Regions from separate parts of the Telluria sp. ZT3P26 genome, predicted to be linked through region 1. Evidence: riboswitches for the same ligand, from Rfam matches in the RefSeq annotation. Region 1 holds a riboswitch; the other holds the start of a gene.
The links. Region 1 has a riboswitch for thiamine pyrophosphate ahead of AC56LN_RS06045 (TonB-dependent siderophore receptor). Riboswitches for the same ligand answer to the same signal wherever they lie in the genome.

Region 1 (15,009 bases):
GCTGCTCTCGACCTTCCTCGATCATTTCACCGACACCGATGTGCCGCACGCCGATGGCTTCCTGACCGCCGGCAGCCTGCTGGGACAACTGCTCCTGGCGCGCAAGAAGCTCGAGAACTGGCACATCTGGATCGCCGTCGACATCCTGTATGTCGGCCTATATGTCTACAAGGGCCTGATGCTCACGGCCGTGCTGTATGGCGTGTTCGTGCTGCTGGCCATGGCCGGCCTGCGCGCCTGGGCCGCGCATGTGGAGAAGCGGGCATGACCATGCCCGTTGCCGGTGTGGCCAGGATTGCGATCCTGGGCGCCGAATCGTCAGGCAAGTCCACGCTGTCCGAAGCGCTGGCGCGGCGCTACGACACGGTCTGGGTGCCCGAGTACCTGCGCGAATTCGTCGACGTGCACGCCCGCGTGCCGCGCGAGGAAGACCAGTTCGGCATCGCGCGCACGCAACTGGCGCGCGAGGATGCGGCGGCCCGCATCGCGCGGCGCTACCTGTTCTGCGACACGACGGCCCTGATGACGGCGTTGTACAGCCAGGTGTACTGGGACCGGGTGGATGCCCAACTGGCTCAGCTCGCCGCGCGTCACGCCTATGCCGTCACGCTGGTCACCGCACCCGACGGTCCTTGGGAGCCGGACGGCCTGCAGCGCGAATCGGAAGCGGTGCGCCAGATGGTGCACCGGATGCTCCTCGAAACACTGGCCAGGCGCGGCATCGCGTACACCCTACTGGCAGGCGAGCTGCCGCAGCGCATGGTGCAGGTAGAACAGCTGCTTGCGGCGCCCGATTGATCTACCTCAAGCGTACGACTTAAACTGCGCCGATATGCCAGAGACAAGGCCGATCGGCAGTAAATAGTTTGTCCAGGCCGACTATTTGTTTCTTTGTGGCATTACAATATGCCACTTTCTGAACACGGGGCGGGACGCGATGAAAAATTGGATTGGTCGCTTGCTGGGCGGCGCGGAGAAGGAAACCGTCGCGCCCGCAGCCGTCGGCGCAGCGCTGACGGGCGAAGACAGTCAGGCCATGGCGACTGAGGTCCACGCCACCTATTATCGCTGGCTGACGGCCAGCAGCCGCTGCGCGGCGTCACCCGAACAGGAGGCCCAGATCCTGGACGAAGTGCGCTCGCTCGCCGCCGATCCTGTCTGTGCCTCCGGCCTCGTGCCACGTATCCCCGAACTGATTTCGCAGCTCCTGACCGCGCTATCGGACGAGAATATCTCGACGGGCGCGCTGTCCGCTCAGGTGGGGCGCGACCTGGTGCTGGTCGCCGAAGTCATCCGCGAAGCGAACAGTGCCTATTACCGACCCGTGACGCCCATCGAAACGCTTGAAGGCGCCGTCACGATGCTCGGCCTGAACGGCTTGCGCATGCTGCTCGCGCGCATCGCGTTTCGTCCGCTGCTGCGCGTGACGACGCAGGGCGTTGCGCGCAAGGTGGCGCCCGTCGTCTGGAAGCATGCCGAACGCTGCGCATTCGCCGCCAGCGTCATGGCGCCGGGATTGTCCGCCGGCGTGTTCGAGTCCTATCTGGCGGGCCTGATGCACAACCTGGGATTGCAGGTGGCGTTCCAGATCGCCGACCGCGTCTGCGAAGGCAAAGTGCCGGGCTCCGGCGAATTTGGCATTGCGTTCTTTGTCGCCAGCCGCGAGCTGTCGGCGGTGATCGCCAGCCACTGGGATTTCCCGCCGGATGTCGTCAAGGCGATCGCGCATGCACATGAGCCGGAAGGCTCGAATCCGGCCAGGGCGCTGGCGCTTGGTGACAGGATCGCCACGTTGCGCCTGCTGCTGGATGCTGGTGTGATCAATGACGATGATCCGCTCGTGATGCAGGGGCTGAACGGGTTTGAGCGGCGGTGTCTGGGCAAGTTGGAGGAGTTGTCGGATTAAGTCCTGAGTGCATCCAGGCGTGCAGCAGGAGGGTGCGGCGTCCCGTTCGAGTCTTTCGTCGTCCAAACCAGAACGCCGTGCGACATCCCGGTAGAATTGCGTCCCGTGACCGGACAGATATGAGGCGCGAAACCCCCACGCCCTCCTGATTTTTCTGGCTGACCAACAGATCGGGCAATAGTCGGCACCTTGGTATCTCGCGTGCATGGACAGTCACAAAGATATGCTCAGCAGGACCCTAATGGACGCGCTTATCATATTATTCAAAATGATAAGCGTAGAAAGCCGGGATAGTTCAAGAGTCCACGTCGCGACCGCATCCTGATGTGCCTAAGCGTCGACCCGTCCGCCACTGGTAGGAACCACAGTCACAACAGCAACTGTAGTCCACTACCGGCTTCAATCAAAAATCAATCTGCGCCGACACCCTGAACGTCCGCGGCGCCCCCGGCAGCAAATACCCACCCAGCGACTGCGTCACATCGCGCCAGTAGAACTTGTCGAACGCATTGTCCATCCGCGCCCGGATGATCGTGTTCAAACCACCCGCGCGCAGCAGGTACGACGCGCCGAACCCGGCCACGTGGTACCCCGGCACCTTGACCCGGTTGGCCGGATCGAACACCTTGTTGCCCGAATACTGCCACTGCGCGTCCAGCTTGAGTCCCGCCACCTGCGGCACCGCGTACTCGACCCACGCAGCCGTGCGCAGTTCCGGCACATTGGTCACGCGCTTGCCTTCGGTGCTGGCGTCGCCCGTGTCCTTCTGGTCCGTATCGAGCGCCATCAGCGACAGGTTGTAGTTCAGGCCGGGCAGGGCGCGGCCCTGCGCCGACAGTTCGATGCCGCGGTGCGTCTGCTCGCCGGCGCGCACGAAGACGTTGGCGGCGTTCGTGTACTCGAGGCCCTGGGTGATTTCGAATACGGCGCCCGACAGCGCCAGCTGCTCGTTCACATTGCGCTTGACGCCGAACTCGAACTGCTTCGAGCGGCTTGGCGAAAGCACCGTGTTCTGGTTGACCGTCTCCATCGGTGCGATGCCGCCGTATTGCAGTCCGTGGCTGATCGAGCCGTACACGCGCCAGTCCGGTGCCGGCGCGTACACCAGCGCCACGTTCGGCAGCGCGAACGAGTCTTTTGACTTCACGCGCGCCTGATCGATTTCTTCCAGCGCATCAAGCTTGAGCTGGACATAGCGCACGCCGGCATGCAGCGTCCAGGCTGGCGCCAGGGTCACGACATCCTGCACGAACAGCGAACGCTCTTCGGTTGCGCGGCGTTCCATCACCGGCCCGGTGACGCGGCTGCTGTCCACCGGCGGCACGATCTGGTTTTGCCAGATATTGCTTGAGCCGACGTAGTCGTAGACGTATTCGCCGAAGCTGTCGTGGCGTTCGGCGTACGCGATGCCGAGCGTCAGCGCGTGGCGCACGGCGCCCGTGTCGAAGCGACCCTGCAGCATCGCTTGCGCGCCCCATGGCGTCTTGCGCTCGCCGGTGCTCTGGAAGTCGTAGACGTCGTAGTCACCGTTCGAGCAGTAGCCCGGATAGTAGCCGTCGCCCTCATTGCTGCAACCGTAGGGGAAAGCGGTGAAGTCATCGCGCTTGAACCAGTGCTTGTTGGCGTTGACGGTTGCGGTCCAGCGGTCGCTGATGCGGTACTCGAAGCGCAGGCCCAGATTGCTGCTGTCCGTGTCGACGGGGCGCGTCCATGGCTGGTCGTTGAGCAGCGTTTTTGCGGAGATCCCGGTGGGCAGGGTTTCATTGCGCAGCAACTGGTAGCCGGGGGCGGTGACCTGCTCCTTGTGCTGGTGGTCGACGTCGATCTGGAACAGCGCATCCGGCGACATCTGCCAGTCGAAAGCGGCCGAGATGAACTGGCGTTTGCCGTCGGCGCCGCGCACGTACGATTTCAGGTCTTCGGCGGCAGCATTGATGCGGTAGCCGAAACGGCGGTCGGCGAAGCGGCCGCCCAGGTCGACCGCGCCGTACACGGTGCCGCGTTCGCGCACTTCGACCGTGGCCGAACGCAGCGGCGCATTGGTCGGGCGCTTGGTGACGAAGTTGAGCATGCCGCCGGGTGCTGCAACGCCGGCTTGCAGACCGGCCAGGCCGCGCAGGATTTCGATGCGCTCCTTGTTCTCGAGCGGGATCTGCGTGTCGCCCGAAATGGCGATCATGTCCTTGCGGTAGCTGGTCGCGTTGTCGAGCGTGAAGCCGCGCACCGAGAACTGTTCGGCGTAGCCGATGGCGTTGTAGGCGTCGCCGATCGAGGCGTCGTAGCGGCTCGCATCGGTGACGCTGCGGATCGACAGGTCCTGCATCTGGCCCTGGCCGATCGAGGTAATCGATGCTGGCGCGTCGAGCAGCTGCGTTTCGGCGAAACCGCCGACGCTGGCGCGGTCGAGCGCGATCCATTTGCTGCTGGTGACGACGACCGAGGGGATGGTGTCCTGTGCGACTGCGGCAGGCGTGACAACGAAGGCCTGCAGGATGGCGCAGGCAAGAACGGGGTGCTTCAGAGTGAAGGTCATGGTGTGCTCGTGTTTGCGCGCCACAGAGGCGCGCCGCTTTGAAATCAAGCCGGAGCCAACGTGGGGGAAGGGCAAACGAACGGGAGGGCTGCTTTGCGCTTTCCTTCGCTGGCATTATCCAGATCAGGTACGAAGGGTATGTCTCACCCGGAACAACGTTCCAGGACCCCTAGCGAAGGCGCGAGTGTAGCACGACGCTTGATGGCCGTGGTGAATCTGGCAAGCGTCGTGGTGGGGTCAGGCTTGTGCGATGGTGGGCGCTCTGGCAGCGGCAGCGGTCGTGGCGACCGGCGCCATATAGTGCAGCAGCGTGCCGCGCGCCGCCTCGCCGATCGCGCGCCACTGCTCGCGGCGTTGGGCGGCGCGCTTGCGGTGCTTCGATGGCATGTCGGCCAGTGGCTTGAGGTAGAACGGCAGCGTGATCTGGTAGTGGCGCGCATCGTATTCGGCGCCGCCGAGAATGCGCCAGAAACCGTCATAGCCGCTTTCGAATGCCGCGTGCTGGTCTGCGTGATACGCCGGGTGGGCGGTGGCGCGCAGCGCGAGCACGCGCTCGATGCCCAGCGCCTGCGCCGCGCCCTGCAAGGCGGCGAACGCGAAGAAGCTGGGTGAATTATTCGGGAACGCGCGTTCGAAGGCATCGAAGGCCGGCCCGGCGTCGCGCCACAGGCCGGCGTTGTGGGTCACCAGCGGCGCGCCGTCGGTCCAGGTCCAGGACAGGCGGTGCAGGACCGCGCCATTCGCGAGCAGCATCAAGGTCAGCCCGCCCTGCGGATCGTCACGCTGCGCCGCGCGCAACTGCAGCGCGAAGTGGCCATGTTCGCCATCCTGCTGCCACAGGACCAGGCCGGCGTCGCCATGCACCGCATCGCGGTACGCCCGGTTGAAGGTCGTGTCCTCGAAGCGGACGTGGGCATTCAGGGACTGGCGCTCGCGCCAATGGCGCAAGGCGTGCCAGCGTTGGGTCAATCGCGCGAAGATCATCGAGCGCTCCATTGGGCAGAAAGTGGCGGGCGAACTTTATTAAATTAGTTCCTAAGTGCAATTATGTTCCCGATTGCCAACGTGCGCTTGGAGAAAGTGTAATGATTCGTCAGGAACCAACAGGATTGGGGCCAGTGGCCCTGTTGACAGGGTTCGGCCCACGGTGGGATGTTGCTCAATAGCGACAATCGGGCGATGCCTGTGGCGCGCCCGGCTTGTCGCGTCACATTGATCGCCCCGAATGCGGGGGCGCGATCCGGAGCAGGTCATAATGGCGGCACTTATTTATCAGCACGAAAGAACATCCATGACGCACAACCAGCCGCCGGAAGCCGCCCTCGCGCAGGGCCCTGTGACCGGGAACGAACCGGTCGACGACAGCGTGTCAGCAGCACGCACCGCTGCGGACATGGCGCAGACCCGCAGCATGCACCGCACGGCCTCCAGTCGCGTCGGCGGCCAGGGGGCGCGCGCTGCGACCGCCAAGACGGCCAAGGACAAGGACAGCACGGGCAGTCCTCAACGGCCCAACGCCAGCCAGGTCTCGGCATGGAAGAAAGCAAACAAGGCATCGATTGCCGAAACGGCGAAGCATTTCAATCTGCCGCCAACGATCGCCAAACGGTGGTGTGCAGTTGCCTGATATCGAAGGCCGCCTGCTTGACCGGCGTACCGTGCTTCCCGGCCGTGCTGTTCGGTTTACCATGAATTTTCTCCATCAACAGGAAAACAATCATGGCGCATCCCTACGAACTGTTTTACTGGCCGTCGATCCAGGGCCGCGGCGAATTCGTGCGCCTGGCGCTGGAGGAAGCGGGCGTCGACTATGTTGACGTGGCGCGCGGTAATGGCGGCGTCGATCAATTGATGGCCGCGCTCGAAGTCGGCGACCATCCCGCCTTCGCTCCGCCATTCCTGAAGGCCGGCGAACAGACCATCGGCCAGGTGGCCAACATCCTGCTGTACCTGGGCGAACAGCATGACCTGGCGCCGCGCACCGAACCTGGCCGGCTCTGGGTGCACCAGCTGCAACTGACGATCGCCGACCTGGTCACCGAGACGCACGACACGCATCACCCGATCGCCTCGATGCTGTACTACGAAGACCAGAAAGCCGAGGCAGAGCGCCGCGCGGCCGATTTCGTGAAGACGCGCATCCCCAAGTTCATGGGCTATTTTGCGCGGCTGCTCGTCCATCCCGAACCGCGCGACTACCTGCTGGGCGAGCACGTGAGCTACGCCGACCTGTCGCTGTTCCAGGTCATCGAGGGCTTGCGCTATGCATTCCCCAACGCGATGAAGAAGGTCGAAGCAGAGCATCCCCAGCTCACGGCCCTGCGCGACCGCGTGGCGGCGCGGCCGAAGATCGCGGCCTACCTGGCATCGCCGCGCCGTATTCCATTCAACCAGGATGGCATCTTCCGCCACTATCCCGAGCTGGACGCGTAAGCAGGTCAGTGCAGCGCGGCCGGCGCGGCGGTCATGCCTTTTACAGGCACGCTGTCGCGGCGATCGAGCCAGCCGGCCAGTGTCGTGAGCAGCAGGGCGCCCACGACCACCAGCGCGCCGATCCACGGCGTGGCCATCAGGCCGAGGTGCGCGACGATCAGACCACCACCCCAGGCGCCCAGCGCGATGCCGACATTGAAGGCGGCGATGTTCAGGCCCGACGCCACATCGACCGCCTGCGGCGCATCGCGTTCGGCGCGCCGCACCACATACACCTGCAGGCCCGGCACGTTGCCGAAGGCGACCGCGCCCCAGGCCAGGACCGTGATCAGCACCAGCGGTTTGCTCGGGGCCGTGAAGGTCAGCACCAGCAGCACGAGGGCCAGCAGCGCGAACACGATCTGCAGCGCGCGCACCGGCCCGAGACGATCGGCCAGCTTGCCGCCCCAGATATTCCCGGCCGCGACCGACACGCCATACACCAGCATGACCAGGCTCACGGTCGACGCCGCGAAGCCGGACACTTGCTGCAGGATCGGCGCCAGGTACGTGAAGGCGATGAAGCTGCCGCCGTAGCCGAGCGTCGTGATCGCATACACGAGCAGCAGGCGCGGCTTCCTCAGCACCGCCAGTTGCGTCAACAGCGGCGCCGGCTTGCTGCCGGCGATATCGGACGGCACCAGGATGGCGCTGCCGATAACGGCGATCACGCCCAGCAGCGACATCGCAAGGAACGTCGCCTGCCAGCCGAAGTGCTGGCCGATGAAGGTCCCGAGCGGCACGCCGGTGACCAGTGCCACGGTCAGGCCGGTGAACATCAACGCGATCGCGCTGGCCGCTTTTTCCTTCGGCACCAGGCTGGTGGCGATGGTCGAGCCGATCGAGAAGAACACGCCGTGCGCCAGGCCAGTGAGCACGCGCGCGGCCATCAGCGCCGTGTAGTCCGGGGCCATCCAGGCCACCAGGTTCCCGATCGTAAACAACACCATCAGGCCAAGCAGCAGCTGCTTGCGCGGGACGCGGCCCGTCATGGCAGTGAGCAGCGGTGCGCCGATGGCCACGCCCAGTGCGTACAGGCTCACCAAGAGGCCTGCGGAGGGCACCGACACCTGCAGGCTGGCGGCGATGGTGGGAATCAGGCCAACGATGACGAATTCGGTCGTCCCGATGGCAAAGGCGCTCAATGCGAGCGCCCAGAGTGCGAGTGGCATGATGTACTTTCTCAGAGATGACAGGCGTGCAGTGTGCCGCCTTTGCCAGCCTGGAAAAATACGCTCGGCTACAATGGACTTTTGATTCGGAGTCATCAATGATTGATGTGGATGCGCTGATTGTATTTTCCGCAGTCATGGATGCCGGCTCGTTTTCACGCGCTGCCGAGCGCCTGGGGCAGACGCCGTCGGGCGTCTCGCGCACGATCTCGCGCCTCGAGGGCAGCCTGGGCATGACGCTGATCCAGCGCACCACGCGGCGCCTGCAGCTGACCGAGGAGGGCGCCTGGCTGCTGGGACGGGCGCGAACGATTCTGGCCGACCTGGCCAACACCGAGGCCGAAGCGGCGGCGCGCCGTTCTCAGCCGGCGGGCCTGGTGCGCGTGAATGCCGCCACGCCGGCGCTGGGGCATCTGCTCGCGCCACTGGTCGCCGAATTCCTGGATGCGTATCCGCTGATCGGGCTGGAGCTGGTCAGCGGTGAAACCTATGTCGACCTGATCGAAGAGCGGGCCGACCTGGCAATCCGCATCGGCGCGCTGCCCGATTCGACGCTCAATGCGCGCCGGCTGGGCGCGGCGCGGCTGCGCGTGCTGGCTTCACCCGCGTATCTCGAACGCCATGAGGCGCCGCGTGATACGGCGGCGCTGGCTGGGCATCGCACGCTGGGCTTCACGGCGCCGGCACTGTTGAATACCTGGCCGTTGCGCCATGACGGCGGCGAAGGCTGGACGATCACGCCGCAGGTGGTGGCGTCGAGTGGCGAGACACTGCGGCAGCTGGCGCTGCATGGTGCGGGGATCGTATCGCTGTCGGATTTTCTGACGCGCGAAGATGTCGCGGCGGGACGGCTGGTGGTGGTGCTGGAAGAACACACCCTGCCGTGGACACAGCCCGTGTGGGCCGTGTTCTACAAGCAGGGTGCACTCGCGCCGCGGGTGGCGGCGCTGGTGGACTTTCTCGCCCACCGGCTGGACGAGGTGCTGGAACGCTGACTCAGAACGCGTAGGTGGCGCGGCCGTAGATATAGCGACCCGAACGACCGAACGGCGCGTACGTCGAGAACGGCGTGTTGCCGGTGGTGTTGAGCGACGGCGGCAGGGTTTCCGGATACTGGTCGAAGACGTTGTCCGCGCCCAGTGCCAGGGTCAGCTTCGGCGTGACCGCCAGGCGGCCTTCCAGGTCGACCGTGGTCCTGGCGCCCATCTCGAAATCGAACGCCGCCGTGGTGCCCGGCGAGAGCACTTCGCCGTAACGCGTGGCGCGCAGCGTCGCACCCCACTGGCCCAGCTTCCAGTTCACGTTGGCGCTGATCTTGTTCTTCGGCTGGCCTTTTTCAAGCGACAGCACGTTCAGGCGATCGAACAGCACCGGCGCCGGATTCAGGCCGGAGAGCTGCGCCGTGGTCGGCGTCTTGGTCACTTCGGTATCGGTGAAGTTGGCTGCCAGCGTGAAGTCCAGCTTGCCCGCGTCGCCCGCGTTGTACGGCATGCTCAGCACGATGTCGACGCCCTTGGTGGTGGTGTCCACGCCATTGATGAAGAAGCGCCCGCCGCCCACGCCGATGAAGCCCTGGCTGGCGATGTAGTTGCGCACGTTCGTCTGCGTCAGGTTCTCGGACAGGATGATGCGGTCGTCGATGTCAATGCGGTAGGCGTCGACCGTCAGGCTGACGGCGCCCAGGCGCATCACGGCGCCCAGTGACGCGTTGATCGATTTCTCGGCGTCGAGCGGCTTGGCGCCCAGCGCGACGGCGACCGGATCGTCCGGGCGGAAGGTCGTGATCTCGAACGGCACGCCGTTGATGAAGTTGGTCGAGGTCGCGGTGAAGTTCTGCTGCTGCGGCGACGGTGCGCGGAAGCCGTTCTGGATCGCGCCGCGCACGGCGAAGTTCGGGTTGAAGTCGTAGCGCAGCGCGAGCTTGCCGGCCAGGCTGTTGCCGAAGTCCGAATAGCGCTCGCCGCGCACGGCCACCGATGCCAGCAGCTCGGGCGTGACATTCGCTTCGAGGTCGATGAAGGCACCGATGGCGTTGCGGTGCGCATCCACTTCGTTCGATGGGCGGAAGCCAGGGAACACCTGGGCGCCCGGCGCCGTCGGCGTACCGTTCGGCAGCAGCGCGCCGCCAAAGCTGTACGACTGCTCTTCGCCGGCAAACAGCTCATAACCTTCGCGGCGCGCTTCGATACCCACGGCCACGTTCAGCGGCGACGAGAACGACGCCATCTCGACGCTGCGCACGCCGGTCAAGTTCAGCACCGCCTGGTCGTACGAATAGCCGCCCGCATAGAACGACGTCTTGCTGGTCGGGCCAAGGGAGCGGTTCAGCGTGTTCTCGATGGTGTACTCCATCTTGTTCTTGCCGTAGCCGAGCGAGGCGTCCATGTCCCACGCGCCGGCAACCCAGGTCACGCCGCCGGTGGCCGAAAAGTCTTTCACGGTCGGCGAGATCAATGGCAGGAAGCCATCCGGGTAGATCGACTGGATGTTGCGCGCGTCCTGCGGGATCCGGGCATAGCCGGCCGACGTGGCATCGCGGTCCTGGTAGCTCGCCCAGCCATACACCTTGACGCCGCCGCCCATGTCGTTGCCCGCGTTGGCGAACAGCGTGGACTGCTTCATGTCGGGCTCACCGGTCCACGCGTTGAAACGGTTGATCGTGTTCTCGCGCGGATCGAACGCGCCGTTGACCAGTGCGTACTGCTGGCGCATGTCGTAGCCGGCACGCTCGGTGCGGTTCTGGTCGCGAAATTCACCGGCGATCGTCAGGTAGCCGGTCTCGCCCAGCGCCAGGCCTTTCCAGATGCTGACCGTGGCGGTCTGGCCATCGGTGCGCTTGCGCGACGCCGGCGCAGTCCAGGTGCCGCCGGCCGGCGGCGCCGCGTTGTACAGATCGTATTCGGTCTTGTTGGCGCCGTAGTTGACGGTCGCTTCGCCGCCCGTGCGGTCGGTGCGCAGGCGCATGTTGACGACGCCGGAAATCGCGTCCGAACCGTATTGGGCGGCAGCGCCGTCACGCAGCACCTCGACCGATTTGACGATCGCGGTCGGGATGGTGTTCAGGTCGACCGCCGCCGAACCGCGGCCAATCGAGCCGTTCACGTTCACCAGCGACGACGCATGGCGGCGCTTGGAATTCACCAGCACCAGGGTCTGGTCGGGCGACATGCCGCGCAGGGTGGCAGGGCGAATGGTGTCGGTGCCATCGGTCAGCGCCGGGCGCGGGAAATTCAGCGACGGCAGCGCCATCGACAGCGCCTGCGTCATTTCGGTGCTGCCCGAGTTCTTCAGGGTCTCGGCCGAGATGACGTCGACGGGTGCGCTGGTATCGAGCACGGTGCGGTTGGCAACGCGGGTGCCGGTCACGACGACTGTCGCGGACGTTGCGGTGGTCTCGGCTTGCGGCGCCTCCTGGGCGTGGGCAAAGCCTGCGCACAGCGCGGCAATGGCAAGGGCAACTGCTGTCTTTTCCGTCTTTGCTCTCTGCATGGTGCTAATCCTTTTTGTTCTGACACGGTAGTCCACTGGGAAGGTCGAGGCCGGGACCTCGATTCCATACTGGACAGCGCTCGCCGGGGTGTCAATTCGTGCTAATCGCGAATGACGTAATTACAACAGTTGCCGAATGTCAGGTTCGTGTAAGGACAAAAGCGCACGCGCGGACCGGTCTTTTTTTTTCAAACGGTGGCCGTGTATAGTCGATCTTGCGGCAGCACGCCGCTCACCGGATACGAGAGACGATGACAGCACTATTCCCCCATTTTCGCGCCCTGCAGGTCGAGACCGAGCCCACCATCACCATCAACGCCATCGTCGGTGGTTCCGGCCCGCCGCTGCTGCTGCTGCACGGGCACCCGCAAACGCACGCCATCTGGCACCGCGTCGCACCGCGCCTGGCCGAACACTTCACGGTCGTGGCCTGCGACCTGCGTGGTTATGGCGAATCGTCCAAGCCGCAGGGCGCGCCGGACCACGCCAACTACAGCAAGCGCGCGATGGCGGCCGACATGGTGGCGGTCATGCAGTCACTGGGATTTGCCACGTTCCGCGTGCTGGCCCACGACCGCGGCGCGCGCGTTGCGCACCGGCTGGCGCTGGACCATCCGCAGGCCGTCGAGCGGATGGCGCTGCTGGACATCGCGCCCACGCTGGCGATGTACGAGCAGACGTCGGACACGTTTGCGCGCGCCTACTGGCACTGGTTCTTCCTGATCCAGCCGGCGCCGCTGCCCGAGCGGCTGATCGAGGCCGACCCCGCCGCCTACGTGCGCGATGTGATGGGCAAGCGCAGCGCGGGCCTGGCGCCGTTCGATCCGCGCGCGCTGGCCGAGTACCAGCGCTGCCTGGCGTTGCCAGGCGCCGCACACGGCATCTGCGAAGACTATCGCGCTGCTGCGACGATCGACCTGGAGCACGATCGGGTCGACCGCGATGGCGGGAACCGTCTGGCGTTGCCGCTGATGGTGTTGTGGGGTGAGCAGGGTGTGGTGGGGCGCTGTTTTGATCCGCTCGCGGAGTGGCAGCGGGTGGCCGCTAATGTGCAGGGCGGGGCGCTGCCGTGCGGGCATTACATTGCTGAGGAAGCGCCGGATATGCTGCTTGAACGCGTGCTGCCGTTCTTCGCGCAACGCTGAACCGGAGGGTAGACAGCATCGAGATAGGCAGTCGATATCTGCGCAGTAGTGACCCTCCCCGAATGCGAGGCGGAGTGGCTTGTCGGCGAGCACGAAAAACTTGCGTGATTGCCCTGGCATTTCGCGATCCCGAATGGTATTCGCGAAAACACGCTTGGTGTCTGCTTGAATAAAAAACCACAGCTATCATGCGATTCTGTGCGAGCGCCTTGTTGGCCAGTAGATCCGTCGGCGGAAACCTGACCGGCCAGGCCGCCGTCGACCCCTTGCTCCGCGCGCACCGGGTCGACGTGGCTCAGCTCATCGCCAACGATGACGGTAGCGCTGACGACATAGAGGCCTGCTAAAGTGCACCTACTTGTTCTCCTGAGACCGCATAGTCCGGGTCAGGGTTAGGTGAGAGATAACTTTGACTATGTCGGCGTTTTGCTAACAGGGCACGCTGGGAATACCCTTTCCACTGATTAGATCAACACCGACCCAGCACCGATAACCCATGCCCGTCTCAGAAGCCTTGAGCGCTGTGAAGGTACACTGAACTGCCCCTTTCGCCCGCTCACGGTCGCCGTTCGATGTGCTGCACATATCTTGCGCGCGTGCGTCGGTACCAAGCGAGTCAAAAATTTCCTTGGCTGCCTGCCCCCTGATCAGGATGCTCAATTTGCGATCTTTAGCTGTAGGGGCCTCACTGTACGCGACAGTTTCACCAGAAAATATTCGATAATTTGCCCCGGGTATCGGAGTCCACCCGCCTGGCGTATCGGACGCCAGCGCAGACAGCGTGGCCAATCCGCACACGGCGATTGCTGAGATAGCGCGTCGCATATCATCCCCTTAGTCCGACATGAAAGTGGTCGTGATGGCCCCGCATAGGGCGAACGAACGGTATCGACATGTCGTTGAACCAGACCACTTGGACTGGTGTGAACGCGCGAAACAACTCGATAATTTTGGTGGTTGCTGCTCGGTCATACTCTGGAGAGAAGCAGCTTACCGGACATTCGACGCCGTCTTTGCGAATAGGCCGTAAGTCAACTTGTAGCCCATCCAGATGAGTAGCATGCTCGCCATCGTCGCGCATGTCGGCTCGGCTGATATTGCCAACACCAACGCGGCGCGGATCTATCTTCTGCCATTCGTGCGCTACACGCAGGATGGCGGTCATCATGATTGGGTGGGCGTATTGGTACCCGCCACGATCAGGTCTTTTATCCATCGTGCCGTAGGTGTAATAACCAACATCACGAGCCGCTCGCGGCAGCATGAAGAACCCGCGCGAATCTTGGGTGGGCCGCAGCGGATCAGGTTTCGGGTCAGTCATGATCACTCCGGCTAAGCGCACGATTTGTTGCAGGACAGATCCCATCCATCAGCAGTTTGGCCAACTTCGCCGCCGTCGATTCTCTGCTGCGAGTTTTTCCATTTCACTTTGCTAAACTGCAGGGAGACGTGGTCAATCAGAAGCATCCCCTCGGTCCCCTCGATATGCAAATAGACGTCAATCGCCATGTTGAGCTTTCAAGAAATGGGGAGGTAGCCAATTTTGAACTCTTCCCTTGCAGCGCAATTTGGCGTGCCACAAGCTAGTCCGCGTTGTTGCTCGGACTCCAGTCCGCCGAGATGCGACGCTTGAAGGTCCTGCACCGTCCGGCACCGCCAGAGCCGTGCTGACAGTTTCGCCGCATTTTTGACAAAATTTTTACGCGGCGCTACGTAGAATCGCGACCACGATCAATTTTGCACGACGAGACCGCATGACTATCCGCCGAGACATCGCCAGGAGCAGCAATCCTGGCCAGCGCGCATTGAAGGAGCCGATCCGTGAATGAAGTGGCGGCGCGCATCAACTGCACCGTGTATCGGAAGGGCGTAAAGCTGGAAGAGATCCGGATCGAGGACATCAGCGTCGCGCTGGAAGACGAGGACACCTTCGTCTGGCTTGGCTTGTTCGAGCCGGACAAGGAATTGATGGACATGGTGCAGGACGAATTCGACCTGCACGACCTGGCGGTGGAAGACGCGCGCAAGGCGCACCAGCGGCCCAAGATCGAAGAGTATGGCGAGAACCTGTTCGTCGTGCTGCATACGGTGTCGCTCGTCGAGCAGACAATCCACTTTGGCGAGACGCACGTGTTTGTCGGGCCGCGCTTCGTGATGACGATCCGGCATGGCAAGTCGAACGGGTATCGCGCGGTCCGCGAACGCGCCGAGAGCGTGCCCGCCAAACTCGCGACCGGCCCCGGGTACGTGCTCTACACGATCATCGATTTTATCGTCGACCATTACCAGCCA
Region 2 (15,009 bases), on a different contig from region 1:
TGTCGACCACCCGCATCGTCGTCAAGGGCATGGGCCGCTTCACGTTCGCGGCCGGGGCGCCGGTGATCCAGGTGACGATCCCGCGCGTGAACATCTTCCAGCCGCAGGCCGCTGCCACGCTGCAGTTCTTCACGGTCAACAATACGCCCGGGGCGTCCTATCATTGTCCCTTCTCGTCGCTGCATTTCCGCACGGTGCGCATTGAAACCGACAGCGTGTCCGACGTGGCAACCACGCCGTTTACAAGCTACAACACGGGCGCGCTGCCTTCGGGCGGCAGCGCCCGCACGGTCAACGTGGTCAGTGCCTTTGGCGAAGCGGGGATCGGTATGGTGCCCACCGCCGGCAACAATGTCATCGATGTCAGCGGCGCCGGGGGCAACGCCACCTGGAGCAATGCCGAGCTGCACGCGTCGATGCAGCAGCACTTTTCGCTGTGGGGCGACCTGCAGCAGTGGTGCGTCTGGCAGCTGGTGGCGCAGCAGCATGACCTTGGCACGGGCCTGTACGGCATCATGTTCGACCAGCAGGGCAAGCAGCGCCAGGGCTGCGCCGTGTTTCACGCCGGGATCGGCGGCACCACGGCCGAGCAACTGCGGCTGCAGCTCTACACCTACGTGCATGAACTGGGCCACTGCTTCAACCTGATGCACTCGTGGCAAAAGTCGTACGCCAATCCTCCCAAACCGAACCGCCCCGAAGCGTTGTCGTGGATGAACTACCCGTGGTACTACCCGAATGGCAACGCGCCCGGCTTCTGGAGCAGCTTCGACTTCCGCTTCGACGACGAAGAGCTGATCCACCTGCGCCACGGTTTCCGCAACGACGTCGTCATGGGCGGCAACAGTTTCACCAGCGGTGCCTCGCTTGGCCGTGACGTGATGGCCGATCCGATCTCGGACGAATCCGGCCTGGTGCTCGAGATATCGACCCACCAGCGCAGCTTCGCGCTGGGCGAGCCGGTGGTGCTCGGACTCAAGCTGCGTGCCACCGACACGCGCGGGCGCCGCGCCCATACCTGGCTGCATCCGAACTACGGCCTGGTCAAGATCGTCATCGAACAACCGGGCGGCCGGGTCTGCGCCTACGAGCCGATGATCGACCACCTGGTGGGCGAACGCCAGACGATGCTCGGGGTGGACAACCCGGCCCAGGACAGCGCGTATATTGGTTACGGCAGGGATGGCTTCTATTTCGGCCAGCCCGGCCAGTACCGGGTACGGGCCGCGTATGCGGCGCTCGACGGTTCGCAAGTGCTGTCCGATATCCTGACGGTGCGCGTGCGCTATCCGGTCAGTACCGACGACAATGTGCTGGCCGACCTGTTCATGGGCGACGACCAGGGCGCGCTGTTGTACCTGCAAGGATCGGACAACGTAACGCTGCGCTCGGGCAATGCCGCCTTCGACGAGGTGCTCGATCGTTTCGACACGCATCCGATGGCGGCCTATGTGCGCATGGTCAAGGGCGTCAATGCGGCACGCGCGTTCAAGACGGTGAACGCGGGCGAGGGCAAGCCACTGTTCGTGCGCGCAGCCCGTCTTGACGAGAGCGTCGCCTTGCTCTCGAGCGCCGCCGGGGCCAGGGTACTCGATCCGGTGTCCCAGGGTGAGTTGCTGACCTGCCTGGCCACTGTCCAGGGCGGCTCTGCAGCGGCCGGCGCGAGCGGGCCGGGCACGCGGCCGCACCGGAAGACATGACCACTGCGGGATGGCCGGGAGTGCACCAGGCATGCGCGCTGGTCGTGGTGGCCCTGCTGGCGTTACCCTGTTCCGGACAAGCCTGCTCTTCGGGCGGCTTGTCCGGCAAACCTGTCGCAGTCAATGGAAAGGCGAGGCAAGCGATGACGTTACGCGTGAGGTTGGGCGAAGGCTTTCAAGACAATACGGTCAGCGTGCGGGTCGACGGCAAGCAGGTCTATGACCGGCCGAACGTGAGTACCGACCTGACGATTTCGCGTGCGGATTCGTTCGATGTGGCGGTCGATGGGGCCAGCGTCCAGCTCGAGGTGGCGGTGCAGGGCGGGCCGACGGTGCGCCGTGCCGTCGAGCCGGCGCAGACGCCGTTCGTCGAAGTGCGCTTCATCGACGGCGCGCTGCATTTGCTGCCGTTGCCGGCCGAGCCGCCGATGTTGTAACCATGATGGCCCATCCAATATCGGTTCGGCTATAATCCACCCGCTGCCATCACTGGCAGCAAACGCTAGGGGTCCTGCGCGCCGTTGTTTTACAGCGATGCGTGGGTGAGAAATACCCTCCGAACCTGATCTGGATAATGCCAGCGAAGGGAAGCAGCCGATTCGTGCGGCCGTGCGCAGTCTTGCGCCCGACCTCGCCGCACCCGGTAACTCCTTTGCTGGCTCTCATGCACGCAAGGGAGCCACATGAACGCACCTCCGAAGTCTTCGCAACTGTTCGATGCCGCCACCGCCACGGTGGACCAGGCAGCCATCGCATCGCTACCAAACTCCTGCAAGGTCTATATCGAAGGCAGCCGCCCCGATATCCGCGTGCCGATGCGCGCGATCAGCCAGTCGGCCACCTCCGACAGCTTTGGCGGCGAACCCAATCCGCCGCTGTTCGTCTACGACACGTCCGGACCGTACACGGAACCCGCGACCGCGATCGATATCCGCAGCGGCCTGGCGCCAATGCGTCAACCATGGATCGACGAACGCGGCGACACCGAGCAACTGACCGGGCCATCGTCGCAATACGGCCAGCAGCGGCTGAACGATCCGGCCTTGACCGCGCTGCGCTTCGACCTGCAGCGCGCGCCGCGCCGCGCCAGGAGCGGCGCGAACGTCACGCAGATGCATTACGCGCGCCAGGGCATCATCACGCCCGAGATGGAATTCATCGCGCTGCGTGAAAACATGCAGCGCAAGGAATACATCGCGTCGCTGCATGCATCCGGTCCGATGGGCAAGCGGGTTGCCGACCTGATGGGGCGCCAGCATCCGGGCCAGTCGTTCGGCGCCAGCATCCCGGCCGAGATCACGCCTGAATTCGTGCGCTCGGAAGTCGCGCGCGGGCGCGCCGTCATCCCGCTCAACATCAACCACCCCGAAATCGAGCCGATGATCATCGGCCGCAATTTCCTGGTCAAGGTCAATGCCAATATCGGCAATTCGGCCGTGACCTCGTCGATTGGCGAAGAAGTGGAAAAGATGACCTGGGCGATCCGCTGGGGCGCCGACACGGTGATGGATCTGTCGACCGGCAAGCACATTCACGAAACGCGCGAATGGATCCTGCGTAACAGCCCGGTCCCGATCGGCACGGTGCCGATCTACCAGGCGCTGGAAAAGGTCAATGGCAAGGCCGAAGACCTGACCTGGGAAATCTTCCGCGACACGCTGATCGAACAGGCTGAGCAGGGCGTCGACTACTTCACGATCCACGCCGGCGTGCTGCTGCGCTACGTGCCGATGACGGCGAACCGCCTGACGGGCATCGTCTCGCGCGGCGGCTCGATCATGGCCAAGTGGTGCCTGGCGCACCACCGCGAATCGTTCCTGTATACCCACTTCGAAGACATCTGCGCCATCATGAAGGCGTACGACGTGACGTTCAGCCTGGGCGACGGCCTGCGCCCAGGCTCGATCTACGACGCCAACGACGAAGCGCAGCTGGCCGAACTGAAAACGCTGGGCGAACTCACGCAGATCGCGTGGAAGCACGACGTGCAGACGATCATCGAAGGCCCCGGCCACGTGCCGCTGCACCTGATCAAGGAGAACATGGACCTGCAGCTCGAGCAGTGCCATGAAGCGCCGTTCTACACGCTCGGGCCGCTCACAACCGATATCGCGCCCGGCTACGATCACATCACGTCGGGCATCGGCGCGGCCACCATTGGCTGGTACGGCACGGCGATGCTGTGCTACGTGACGCCCAAGGAGCATCTGGGCCTGCCCGACAAGCAGGACGTCAAGGACGGCATCATCACGTACAAGATCGCGGCCCACGCGGCCGACCTGGCCAAGGGCCATCCGGGCGCGCAGCTGCGCGACAACGCGCTGTCGAAAGCGCGCTTCGAATTCCGCTGGGACGACCAGTTCAACCTGGGCCTGGATCCCGACAAGGCGCGCGAATTCCACGACGAGACGCTGCCCAAGGATTCGGCCAAGGTGGCCCATTTCTGTTCGATGTGCGGCCCGCATTTCTGCTCGATGAAGATCACGCAGGAAGTGCGCGCCTACGCTGCCGCCAATGGCATGCAGGGCGAAAAGGCCCTGCAGCAGGGGATGCAGGAAAAGGCGATCGAGTTCGTGCGCGACGGCGCCCGGCTGTACCGGGAGGTCTGAATGACACCCATCGAAGTCAATGGCGCGCCGTGCGGCGTGCCACCGGGCCAGACACTGGCCGGCCTGCTCGCGCAGCTGGACCTGAACGGGCAGGGGATGGCGCTGGCCGTCAACCGCGAGGTGGTGCCGCGCCAGCAGTGGCCCACGCGCCGCCTGCAGGCGCAGGACCGGGTCGATATCGTGCGCGCCATCGGTGGCGGCTAAAGGAGAACAGGATGAATGTCATGAACGAAAACATGAAACCAGACGGGCAACCGGATGTACTCACCATCGCCGGGCGCGCCTACCACTCGCGCCTGCTGGTGGGCAGCGGCAAATACCGCGACCTGGCGCAAACGCGCGAGGCCACGCTGGCGGCCGGCGCCGAGATCATCACGGTGGCGATCCGCCGCGTGAACATCGGCCAGGACCCGAACGCGCCCAGCCTGCTCGATGTGCTGCCGCCGTCCGAGTTCACCATCCTGCCCAACACGGCCGGCTGCTTCAATGCGAAGGATGCGGTCTACACGCTGCAGATGGCGCGCGAGCTGCTGGGCGGGCGCAATCTCGTCAAGCTCGAGGTGCTGGGCGACGCCACCACATTGTTCCCGCACATGCCCGAAACCCTCAAGGCCGCCGAAACGCTGGTGCGCGACGGGTTCGACGTGATGGTCTACTGCAGCGACGATCCGATCCAGGCCCGCATCCTGCAGGAGATCGGCTGCGTGGCCGTGATGCCGCTGGCGTCGCTGATCGGCTCGGGGATGGGGATTCTCAACCCGTGGAACCTGTCGCTGATCATCGAGCAGGCCACGGTGCCGGTGCTGGTGGATGCCGGCGTTGGCACGGCGTCGGATGCGGCGATCGCGATGGAACTCGGCTGCGACGGCGTGCTGATGAACACCGCCATTGCTGGCGCGCGCGACCCGGTGCGCATGGCGCGCGCGATGAAGCATGCGGTGCTGGCCGGGCGCGATGCCTACCTGGCAGGGCGCATGCCGAAGCGTTTCGCGGCCTCGCCGTCGTCGCCGGTCGACGGCAAGATCACGGGTAACGTCGCCGCATGACACCGTGCGTGCTGGTCTTCGCCGGGCTCGATCCCGGCGGGGGCGCCGGCCTGGCGGCCGACATCCTGGCCATTGCAGCGCAGGGTGCGCACGCGCTGCCGGTGGCCACGGCGCTGACCTGCCAGGACAACAACCGGGTGTTCGAGGCGTACCCGGTCGACGCCGGCCTGGTTGCGCGCCAGGCCGCGCCGCTGGTCGCCGCCTTCGACATCCGCGCCGTCAAGCTGGGCATCCCCGGCAACGCGGCCAATGCGGCGGCCATCGCGGCCATCATCCGTGACCTGCGTGCACGGCAACCCGATCTGCCGGTGGTGCTCGATCCGGTGCTGGCCAGCGGCCATGGCGACGCGCTGGGCCAGGGCAGCGCCAGCGCAGCCCTGGCCGGCCTGATCGGGCTGGCCACGATCGTGCTGCCCAACCTGCCCGAACGCGCGGCGCTGGACACGCTGGACACGCCCGGCACCGTGCAGATGCTCGTCACGGGCGGCCACGCGCCGGGCAACACGGTCATCAACCGCTGGCTGCTGGATGGCCGAGACGTGCGCGAGTGGCACTGGCCGCGCCTGCCGGACACCTATCACGGCAGCGGCTGCACGCTGGCCGCGGCGCTGGCGGGCCGCCTGGCGCTGGGTGAGACGATGGCCGTCGCCCTCGGGCACGCCCAGGCCTACACACACGCCACACTGGCGCAATCGTTCACGATTGCGCCGGGCCAGCGCATCCCGCGCCGCCTGTGCCAACCACATTGAAGGAACCACCATGCAAGGTCTGTATCTCGTCACACCGAACTGGAACGACACCGAGCGGCTGCTGGCCGCCACTGACGCCGCGCTGAGCGCTGGCGCTGCACTGGTGCAATACCGGCACAAGGAGGCCGACGCGCGCCTGCGCCTCGAGCAGGCCACGGCGCTGCTGGCGTTATGCCGCCGCCACGGCTGCCCGTTCGTCATCAATGATCATCTCGACCTGTGCCAGGCGATCGGCGCCGATGGCGTGCACCTGGGCCATACGGATGCGGCGATCGCTGCTGCCCGCGCGCTGCTGGGCCCTGACAAGATCGTCGGCGCCTCGTGCTACGGCGACCTGGCGCTGGCACGCGCCGCGCGCAGCGCCGGCGCGAGCTACCTTGCCTTCGGCGGCTTCTATCCGTCCCCGGTCAAACAGTACACGTTCGTGACGCCGCCGGCACTGCTCGACCAGGCGCGTGCCGAGTTCACGCTGCCCCTCGTCGTCATCGGCGGCATGACGCCGGCCAATGCCGCGCCGCTGGTCGCGCGGGGGGCCGACCTGGTCGCGGCGATCACGAGTGTGTATGGCGCGGCCGATCCACGCGCGGCCGCGCACGCATTCGGGACCCTGTTTTCGGCCGGCTGAACCTACAATGGCAGTACTTACGACTTTGTCCTGCCGCCATGATCGCTCCGCGCCTGTTCATCCATACCCGCCGCCACCCGTCCGCCATCCTGCTGCTGGTGCAGCTGCTGGGCATGCTTTCCTACCCGTTCATCGAAGGCACGCGGGCCGGCCAGGTGGCCTTCAACTGTTTCGGCATCGTGGTGCTGGCCTTTGCCATCCGCATGGTGCGGCGCACGCCCGGCGAAGTGCGCGTGAGCTGGGCGCTGGCCGTGCCGATCATCGCGCTGCTGCTGGCGCAGATCCTCCTTGGCTATAACCATCTGCTGGCCTGGTCGTCGGGCCTGGAGGCGCTGTTCTACTTCTACGCGGCAGGCAGCCTGATTGCCTACATGATGGAAGACGAACGGGCCACGACCGACGAGCTGTTCGCGGCCGGCGCGACGTTCACGCTGCTGGCCTGGGCCTTCACCCACATGTACATCCTGCTGCAGGAAATCCAGCCCGGCACCTTTGCCGCCGCCGTCAATGCCAGCGCGCCGCGTACCTGGACCGAACTCAATTACCTGAGCTTCGCACTGCTTTCCAGCACCGGCATTGGCGACGTGATTCCGCTGACCGCACCGGCGCGGGCACTGGCCAGCGTCGAGATGCTCATCGGCCTGATGTACCTGGCGGTGGTCGTGGCGCGCCTGATCGCCTTCACGACACGCAACCGGATCGCGGTCGGCCGCGCACGCAAGCGCAAGCTGGAAGAGTGGGAACAGGATTGAGCCACAGGGCAGAGATTGCTTGCTAGAATCGTCCTCCGATCACCAACAGGAGCACGTGCATGGCGTACCAACCGGCTGCTTTCACGATCCGCACTTTCACGCACGATGCATGGCCAGCCTACCGCGCGCTTCGCCTGCGCGCGCTGGAAGACGCGCCCGACGCCTTCGGCAGCACGCTGGCCGCCGAGTCCGTGCGCCCGCCGGAAGAATGGGCGGCGCGCCTGGCCCGCGCGGCCACGTCCGGCATCGACCATGCTCTGACAGCAGAGATCGCAGGCGAGCCCGTCGGGCTGGCCTGGGCGAAGGTGGACGCGGACGACCCGGCCCTCGTGAACCTGTTCCAGATGTGGGTGGCGCCCGAGGCGCGCGGGCAGGGTGTGGCCGCCGGCTTGCTGGCCGAGGCAGTGCGCTGGGCCCGGGCACGCGGCGCCACTGCCATGCAGCTTGGTGTCAATTGCGCCAATGAAGAAGCACTGCGTTTGTACGCACGCGCCGGCTTCGTCGCCACGGGGCTGCGCGAACCGATGCGCCCGGGTTCGGATCAGGTCGAGGAGCGCATGCGGCTGGTCATTGCAGGATCATGAACTTGCCGTCTGGCGCCGCAGCGTGATCCGGGTCAGTTCGGACGGTACGCCCAGGCGCAGCGCGAAGCCCGGCCACAATGCCGTGCCATTGTTCAGGTACAGCGTCATCCCGTCGACATCGTAGCGGCCCGACACGAAGCCGTTATTGGCGCGTGCCACCACCCGATCAAGCCCGACGATCATGCCGCCATGCGTGTGGCCGGACAGTTGCAGCGCCACGCCGCGGCTGGCGGCATGGCGGGCATTGCGTGGCTGATGGTCGAGCAGGATCACCGGTGCGCCGGCCGGCGCGCCGCGCAAGGCGGCGTCGACGTCGGGCGGCGCGGCGCCCGCCTGCGGGGCAGTCACGTCGTTGACACCGGCCAGCACCAGCTGCCCGGCGCCGCGTTTCAGGACGGTATGGCTGTTGTCCAGCGGCGTCATGTTCAGGCTTGCGAAATACGCCATCCATGCCTTGTGGCCGAAGAAGTACTCGTGGTTGCCGGGAATGACCCAGACGCCATCGGGCGCGCGCAGGTCGCGCAGCGGCGCCACGTCGCGTTCGCGGTGCGCGATATTGCCGTCGATCAGGTCGCCGGTAATGACGATCAGGTCGGCGTCCAGCGCATTGGCGTCGGCGACGACCTTGCGTGTCCAGGGTGCGTCGAACAGGCGGCTGATGTGCAGGTCGGTCAGGTGCACGACCTGGTAGCCGTCGAATTCGTGCGGCAGGTTCTTCACCTCGATCAGCACATCCTCGAGCGATGGCGACTTGATCGCCTGATTCACGCCCAGGGCCGCCAGCAGCGCGGCGGCGATGGCAATCCCGTAGCGCAGGCGCGGCGCAATCGCCACGCGCCGGCGCCGGATCGCCATCGCGATCAGCGTGCCCGCATCGACCAGCAACTGGAACACGGCCAGCAGCAGGATCGCGCCGAAGCCCCAGTTGAACAGGATCACCAGCCCTTTCGGGAATTCGGGCGAGAACACGCTGCCCGACGACAGGCGCGACCACAGGTGGTATTGCGAGACCAGCACCAGCACGACGGCGCTGGCCACTTTGGACTTCGTGGACAACGGCAGCGGCCAGAGCCAGCGCACCAGGACCAGCAGGCAGGGAAGGCTGAACATCAGATGAAACATCAGGTGCGCTCCGTTCGTGCCGGGAAGCGGCCTGCAAGTGTTGGGGTGGTGCGTGAGAGCGTCATGACGCCCACGGAATGGGGAGAGTAAATATGCATCGTGCGGTCTGCCTGAACAATCGAACCGGCAAGCATAGCCTAGATTGGCTGCCGGCACAGGCAGCCGCTTACGTTTCGGCTGGCGGCTGCGGCACGGTATTGGCGTCGGTGCGCCGCGTTTGCGTGATCGTGGTGGACCATTCCACGTCAAAACTGCGCGCCGTGCTGGCCGGGAACGGCCTGGCTGCGCGCAGGGCATTTTCGAACGCGTGGTCCAGCCGCGGCTCGCCCGATCCCTTGATCTGCCTGAACCGCACGATCATGCCGTCAGCGTTGAGATAGACGCGATAGTGCAGCGCCAGTTTGCCAGGTTGTGCGAAGCGGGTCGGCTGGTAGTCGACGGGGGGAATGTGCTGGCCCAGCAGTTCGGCATCCGGTGTGGTGCCGTTGGTGGCTTGCTGCGATGCCGGCGCATTCGCGCTCGCCGCCTGCTGCGCCGTGATGGTGGCCGTGTAGCTGACCTCGAACTCGGCCGGTGTTTTTGGCGGGAACGGCGTGGCGTTGCGCAGCGCCTCGGCAACCGCTTCGTCGAAGGCCGGTTCGCCCGAGGTCGAGACATTGCGTGTCTGGATGACCCGCCGGTCCGCATCCAGGAAGACCCGCACCCGCGTATCGAGCATGCCGGGCTTCGTGCCGGGCGACGGCTGGTAGCGCAGTGGCGGGACGTGCGCGTCCAGTACCTGCTGGCTGACCGCCGGCGTCGCCGGTGCGGGGTCGGTCGCCTTGAACACTGCATACAACAGCAGCGCCGTCACGATGACCAGTGCCACATTGCGCGCGATGACCCACAGCCGGGCAGCCAGCGACCGGCGTTGCTCCGGCACGGCAATATTGTCGTCGATGTCGGATGCGGCCCCTGCTTGCGCGCCGAAGCGCGCCTGGTACGCAGCGCGCCACTGCTCGACGTTCTTGAGGCTGACGATGACGTCCATCAGCCAGGGGAACCGCGCCATCATCGTTTCGATGATGCGCATATGGCTGCGCAGTTGCGGCTCGGTGGGGGCCCCGGCGTCGCGCAGCGCGTGTGCGGCGCGGCGCATGGCGGCCTGCCGGGCCGGTGGCTGCGTGGCGAACAGGCGGCGTTCGGCCAGCGCCCGGTCGAGCACCATGCCGGCATGGCCGAACGCCAGCAGTCGCTGCGGGTCCGCGTCCCAGCCGAAGACCGCCAGCGCCGCCTCGAACAGGTTTTCGTGGCCGGGCCGCCAGCCATGCGCCAGCACGGTGGCGATGATCGCTTCGAACACGATCCGTGCGTCGATGTTGATCAGGTCATCGTCGTCCAGCCTGCGTCGCAGCAGCGCCTCGTAGGGGTCGGGGTTGTTCTGCGCCGGCTGCGCAAGCAAGCCTGCCATCTCCGTCGACAGCCGTCCGAAGGCGGCTTCGCCCATCGCACGTGGATCGTCCGCATCGACCGGCTCGGGCGCGGCAGGCGTCTCTGGCGCAGTGTCGGCGGCCGGTGCGGGCGCGGGCGCCATGGCCGTGGCTGACTCGGGCGGGGCCTCGGCTTCGCGTTTTTCCACGCGGCCCAGGCCAGTGCTTCTTCGTACACCGCGCGCAGGTCCTGGAAGCCTTGTGCGTCGTGTTCCTGGTCGATGGCCTTCAGGCGCCGGGCGTAGGCGCTGCGGATGTCGCGCTCGCGCGCATCCTGATCCAGCCCGAGCGCGTCGAGAAATGCAAACGTGGCGGCCATCGGCGGCTATGCCTCGGGCAGCAGGAAACTCTGGTGGTCGAAATAATCGAGCACCTGGCGAAACACATCGACGGCCGGCACGATCATGCGCCGTTCCTGGGTGCCCAGCGCCTGCTCAAAGCGCGCGATTTCACGGCCCAGACGTTCGCGCTCATCGCCCCGCAGTTGCTGGTACAGGCGTTCGCCACGCGCAAGCAGCGTGCGGTTTTCCATGTGATCGCGCGGATGGATCTTGAGTTCGGACAGCGCCTGGAAGCGTTGTGCGATTTCCTGCGCACTGAGCATGCCCGGATTGCCTTCGATGACGAGGGTATGCACGTCGCGCGTGCGCACCAGCGTCGCTTCGACCTGCAGCAGGCCGTTCACGTCGTAGGTAAAGCGCACGTCGACACCCTCGTCGTTGCCGGCAGCGAGCGGGATGGTCAGCGCGCCGAGCTTGATATTCTCGCTGGCCATGCGCGCTTCGCCCTGGTAGACCAGCAGCTCGATGACGCGCTGCGTGTCCTGCAGCGGGAAGTAGCGCTTGACGCGGCTGGCCGGGATGACCGTGTTGCGTTCGATGATCGGATCGAAATGGCCGTGCGAGAAATGGTCGGCGTCGATGTGCATCGTGGTTGCCACGCCGAGCGAATACGGCGCGACGTCGGTCATCACCACTTCGTCCAGCGCCGCATCCTTCATCTTCAGCCCTGCCTGTACGGCGGCGCCCAGAGCCACTACCTGGTCGGGATCGATGTCGCAGGCCGGGAAGCGGCCGAACATGCGCGCCGCCATCTTGCGCACCAGCGGCATGCGGGTGGCACCGCCGGCCAGCACGATATTGTCCAGCTCGGCGATGGGCAGGCGCGCGTCGCGCAGCGCCCGTTCGACCGGCGCGCGCAGGCGTGCCAGCAGCAGCGCGCACAGCTTTTCAAAGCCCGCCTCGTCCAGCTCCAGCGCGTACTGGGCGTCGCCATTGGCCACGCGAATGGTGGCGCGTGGCGCGTCGCTCAGCGCGCGCTTGGCCAGTTCGGCCTGCGCCGCCAGGCGCTGCATGAAATGCGCGTCCGTGCGCAGCGTGGCCGGTACGCCCGCCGCGACGAAGAAATGCTCCACCAGCGCGGTGACGACATCCTCGCCGCCCAGGTAGTTGTCGCCGGCCGACGCACGCACTTCCATGACGCTGTCGAACAGGTCGAGCACCGACACGTCGAAGGTGCCCCCACCCAGGTCGAACACGAGGAATTTCGATTCGCCGTCGCGCAGGTGGATTCCGTAGGCGAGAGCCGCGGCGGTCGGTTCATTGAGCAGGCGCTCGACCTTCAGGCCGGCCAGTTCGCCGGCGGTGCGGGTGGCCTTGCGCTGCGCGTCCGAAAAATAGGCAGGCACCGTGATCACCGCCTCGGTCACCGGATGGCCGAGGGCAGCTTCGGCGTCTTCCTTCAGCGAGCGCAACACCAGTGCGGACAGTTCTTCGGGACGAAAGGCGCGCTTGCCCAGATGGAGCGTCTTGTCGCTGCCCATCAGGCGCTTGAAATTGGCAGCGCTTGCCTGCGGGTGAGTTTGCAGACGTTCGCGCGCGGCCTGGCCAACCAGGATCGCATCGTCGTCATCGACGCTCACGCAGGACGGTGTCAGCATCTGCCCGAGACTGTTCGGGATCAGGCGCGCGGCGCCGTTGTCCCAGACTGCGACCAGACTGTTGGTGGTGCCAAGATCGATGCCGACAATCATTCCGTTCTGCTTTCCAAAGAAACCATTCTGAGAGGCAAATCATAGCGTAGCGCCATGGTCTTGGGATTAAGCACGTAGTATTTATCCGTACAGCATGATGCAGGTCTCACGCCGTATCGCGTTCCGCGAGCACCAGCTGACGCAGCTGCATTACGGCGCGCGCACCGGGATGATCGTGCAGGCGACCAGACCGTTTGTCGCAGCCGGCGGGACGGTAGCTGATCGTGCGCTGTTCAATGGTATCGATGTAGCGCGGATTGTCCCTGGCAAAGCGTGCAAAGGCCGTCTGCATGGGCGGATCGAGCGTGGTCAGTGCTGCATCGATCAGCGCGATGATCTCGTGAACATACTCGCCGATCAACTGCACGACGAATGGCACCATCCAGTCCTGCAGGTTGGCCAGCAGGTGGCGCAGAGATTGTTCACGGACGTGGCCGTTGTGGTGACGCGTGCCCAGGCACCACAGCATGGCGCGCTGGCGGACATCGAGTTCGCCATGCGCTTCCAGCAGGGACGGGTCAAAATACAGGCGCGTCGGGATGGCCAGGTTCTCATCGGCCAATGCAACGACGAAATGCAGGTGGGCAGGATGCGGCTGCCAGACGTGGGTGGCGCAAAGCGCCTGGGCGTCGACGCGCAAGGCGCGTGGAAAGGCATCGGGAAGGTCAGGCGGGCGTGGTGCAGCGTGCACCGGCAAAGGATCGGACATGGTGTTCTCCAGGTGACCCTGCGGATGGCGCAGGGAACGATGGTAGCGCATCCTGTGCATGAACACCAGCCACCGGGCACGGGCCCGCATCTGGTACTGTGGCCGGCAAGAACAATGTGGGAAGGCGGCGCTTCGCCGGGATTGGATTGACATGCAGTACATCGATTTCACGACACTGACGCAGCTCGCGCTGGCGTCGTCACGGGTGATGGCCCCATGCAGCTGCATGGCCGTCCCGTTGCAAGCCTGGACCGCGCTGCCGCTGACGCTGGAACGTGACGGCTTCGAAGACATCGGCGCCCTGTTCGAAGACCCCTACGACGAGCCGACCTTCGCCGAATATCATCCCGCAGGCACCCGCTACGACAGCGCGGATGCGCCGATCGCCCCGCGCTTCTATCCGGCCAACCGCTGTACCGTGGCGCGCTGCACCGGGTGCGGCCGCCATTACCTGCGCTACAACGAAGCTGGCGGTTACTTTACCGAGTTGCGTATCCGCGCATTGCAGCCCGCGTTGCTGGTGGACGCGCGTCCTTGATGCCCCAAGCTTGTTATCATGGCGCTTTGCAACGCGCCTGCGCGCGTGGGTCCATTCAAGCAACGGGGAAACGACATGAAAACCAAGGCAGCAATCGCGTGGAAAGCGGGTCAGCCGCTGACGATCGAAGAAGTGGAACTGGAAGGCCCGAAGGCCGGTGAAGTGCTGGTCGAGATCAAGGCCACCGGCATTTGCCACACCGACTACTACACGCTGTCGGGCGCTGATCCGGAAGGCATTTTCCCGTCGATCCTGGGCCATGAAGGCGCCGGCGTGGTGGTCGATGTCGGCCCGGGCGTGACCAGCCTGCGCAAAGACGATCACGTGATTCCGCTGTACACGCCGGAATGCCGCCAGTGCAAATTCTGCCTGTCGCAAAAGACCAATCTGTGCCAGGCGATCCGCTCGACGCAGGGCCGCGGCCTGATGCCGGATGCGACGTCGCGCTTTTCGATCGACGGCCAGCCGATCTATCACTACATGGGCACGTCGACCTTCTCGAACTACATCGTGGTACCCGAGATCGCGCTGGCGAAGGTGCGCAACGATGCGCCGTTCGACAAGATCTGCTATATCGGTTGCGGCGTAACCACCGGCATTGGCGCCGTGATCTTCACCGCCAAGGTCGAGGCGGGCGCGAATGTGGTGGTGTTCGGCCTGGGCGGCATTGGCCTGAACGTGATCCAGGCGGCCCGGATGGTGGGCGCCGACAAGATCATTGGTGTCGACCTGAACCCGGAACGCGAATCGATGGCGCGCAAGTTCGGCATGACCCATTTCATCAATCCGACCCAGGTCGAGAACGTGGTCGACGCCATCGTTCAGCTGACCGATGGCGGCGCCGACTACAGCTTCGAGTGCATCGGCAACGTGAACACGATGCGCCAGGCACTCGAGTGCTGCCACAAGGGCTGGGGCAAGTCGATCATCATCGGCGTGGCCGCTGCGGGTCAGGAAATTTCCACCCGTCCGTTCCAGCTGGTGACTGGCCGCGAATGGAAGGGCTCGGCCTTCGGCGGTGCACGCGGTCGTACCGACGTGCCGAAGATCGTCGACTGGTACATGGAAAACAAG

Region 2: it holds a riboswitch for thiamine pyrophosphate, as region 1 does, so the genes downstream of both, thiC (phosphomethylpyrimidine synthase ThiC) here and AC56LN_RS06045 (TonB-dependent siderophore receptor) in region 1, are expected to answer to the same signal.

What each region holds. Positions count from the first base shown of each region.
Region 1 covers NZ_JCASII010000001.1:1,366,907-1,381,915, forward strand. The annotation lists gene pnuC (nicotinamide riboside transporter PnuC) at 1-268, shown strand, start outside; gene AC56LN_RS06035 (AAA family ATPase) at 265-798, shown strand; gene AC56LN_RS06040 (HDOD domain-containing protein) at 938-1,906, shown strand; gene AC56LN_RS06045 (TonB-dependent siderophore receptor) at 2,310-4,439, opposite strand; TPP riboswitch at 4,523-4,620, opposite strand; gene AC56LN_RS06050 (DUF535 family protein) at 4,677-5,423, opposite strand; gene AC56LN_RS06055 (hypothetical protein) at 5,731-6,066, shown strand; gene AC56LN_RS06060 (glutathione S-transferase) at 6,159-6,872, shown strand; gene AC56LN_RS06065 (MFS transporter) at 6,878-8,083, opposite strand; gene AC56LN_RS06070 (LysR family transcriptional regulator) at 8,182-9,078, shown strand; gene AC56LN_RS06075 (TonB-dependent receptor plug domain-containing protein) at 9,080-11,572, opposite strand; gene AC56LN_RS06080 (alpha/beta fold hydrolase) at 11,824-12,717, shown strand; gene AC56LN_RS06085 (hypothetical protein) at 13,544-14,038, opposite strand; gene corA (magnesium/cobalt transporter CorA) at 14,539-15,009, shown strand, end outside.
Region 2 covers NZ_JCASII010000004.1:119,921-134,929, forward strand. The annotation lists gene AC56LN_RS14245 (hypothetical protein) at 1-1,700, shown strand, start outside; gene AC56LN_RS14250 (hypothetical protein) at 1,844-2,137, shown strand; TPP riboswitch at 2,195-2,306, shown strand; gene thiC (phosphomethylpyrimidine synthase ThiC) at 2,384-4,309, shown strand; gene thiS (sulfur carrier protein ThiS) at 4,310-4,513, shown strand; gene AC56LN_RS14265 (thiazole synthase) at 4,534-5,355, shown strand; gene AC56LN_RS14270 (bifunctional hydroxymethylpyrimidine kinase/phosphomethylpyrimidine kinase) at 5,352-6,104, shown strand; gene thiE (thiamine phosphate synthase) at 6,115-6,729, shown strand; gene AC56LN_RS14280 (ion channel) at 6,768-7,481, shown strand; gene AC56LN_RS14285 (GNAT family N-acetyltransferase) at 7,541-8,065, shown strand; gene AC56LN_RS14290 (metallophosphoesterase) at 8,060-9,187, opposite strand; gene AC56LN_RS14295 (TonB C-terminal domain-containing protein) at 9,354-10,805, opposite strand; gene AC56LN_RS14300 (Hsp70 family protein) at 10,982-12,688, opposite strand; gene AC56LN_RS14305 (hypothetical protein) at 12,795-13,397, opposite strand; gene AC56LN_RS14310 (hypothetical protein) at 13,549-13,935, shown strand; gene AC56LN_RS14315 (S-(hydroxymethyl)glutathione dehydrogenase/class III alcohol dehydrogenase) at 14,011-15,009, shown strand, end outside.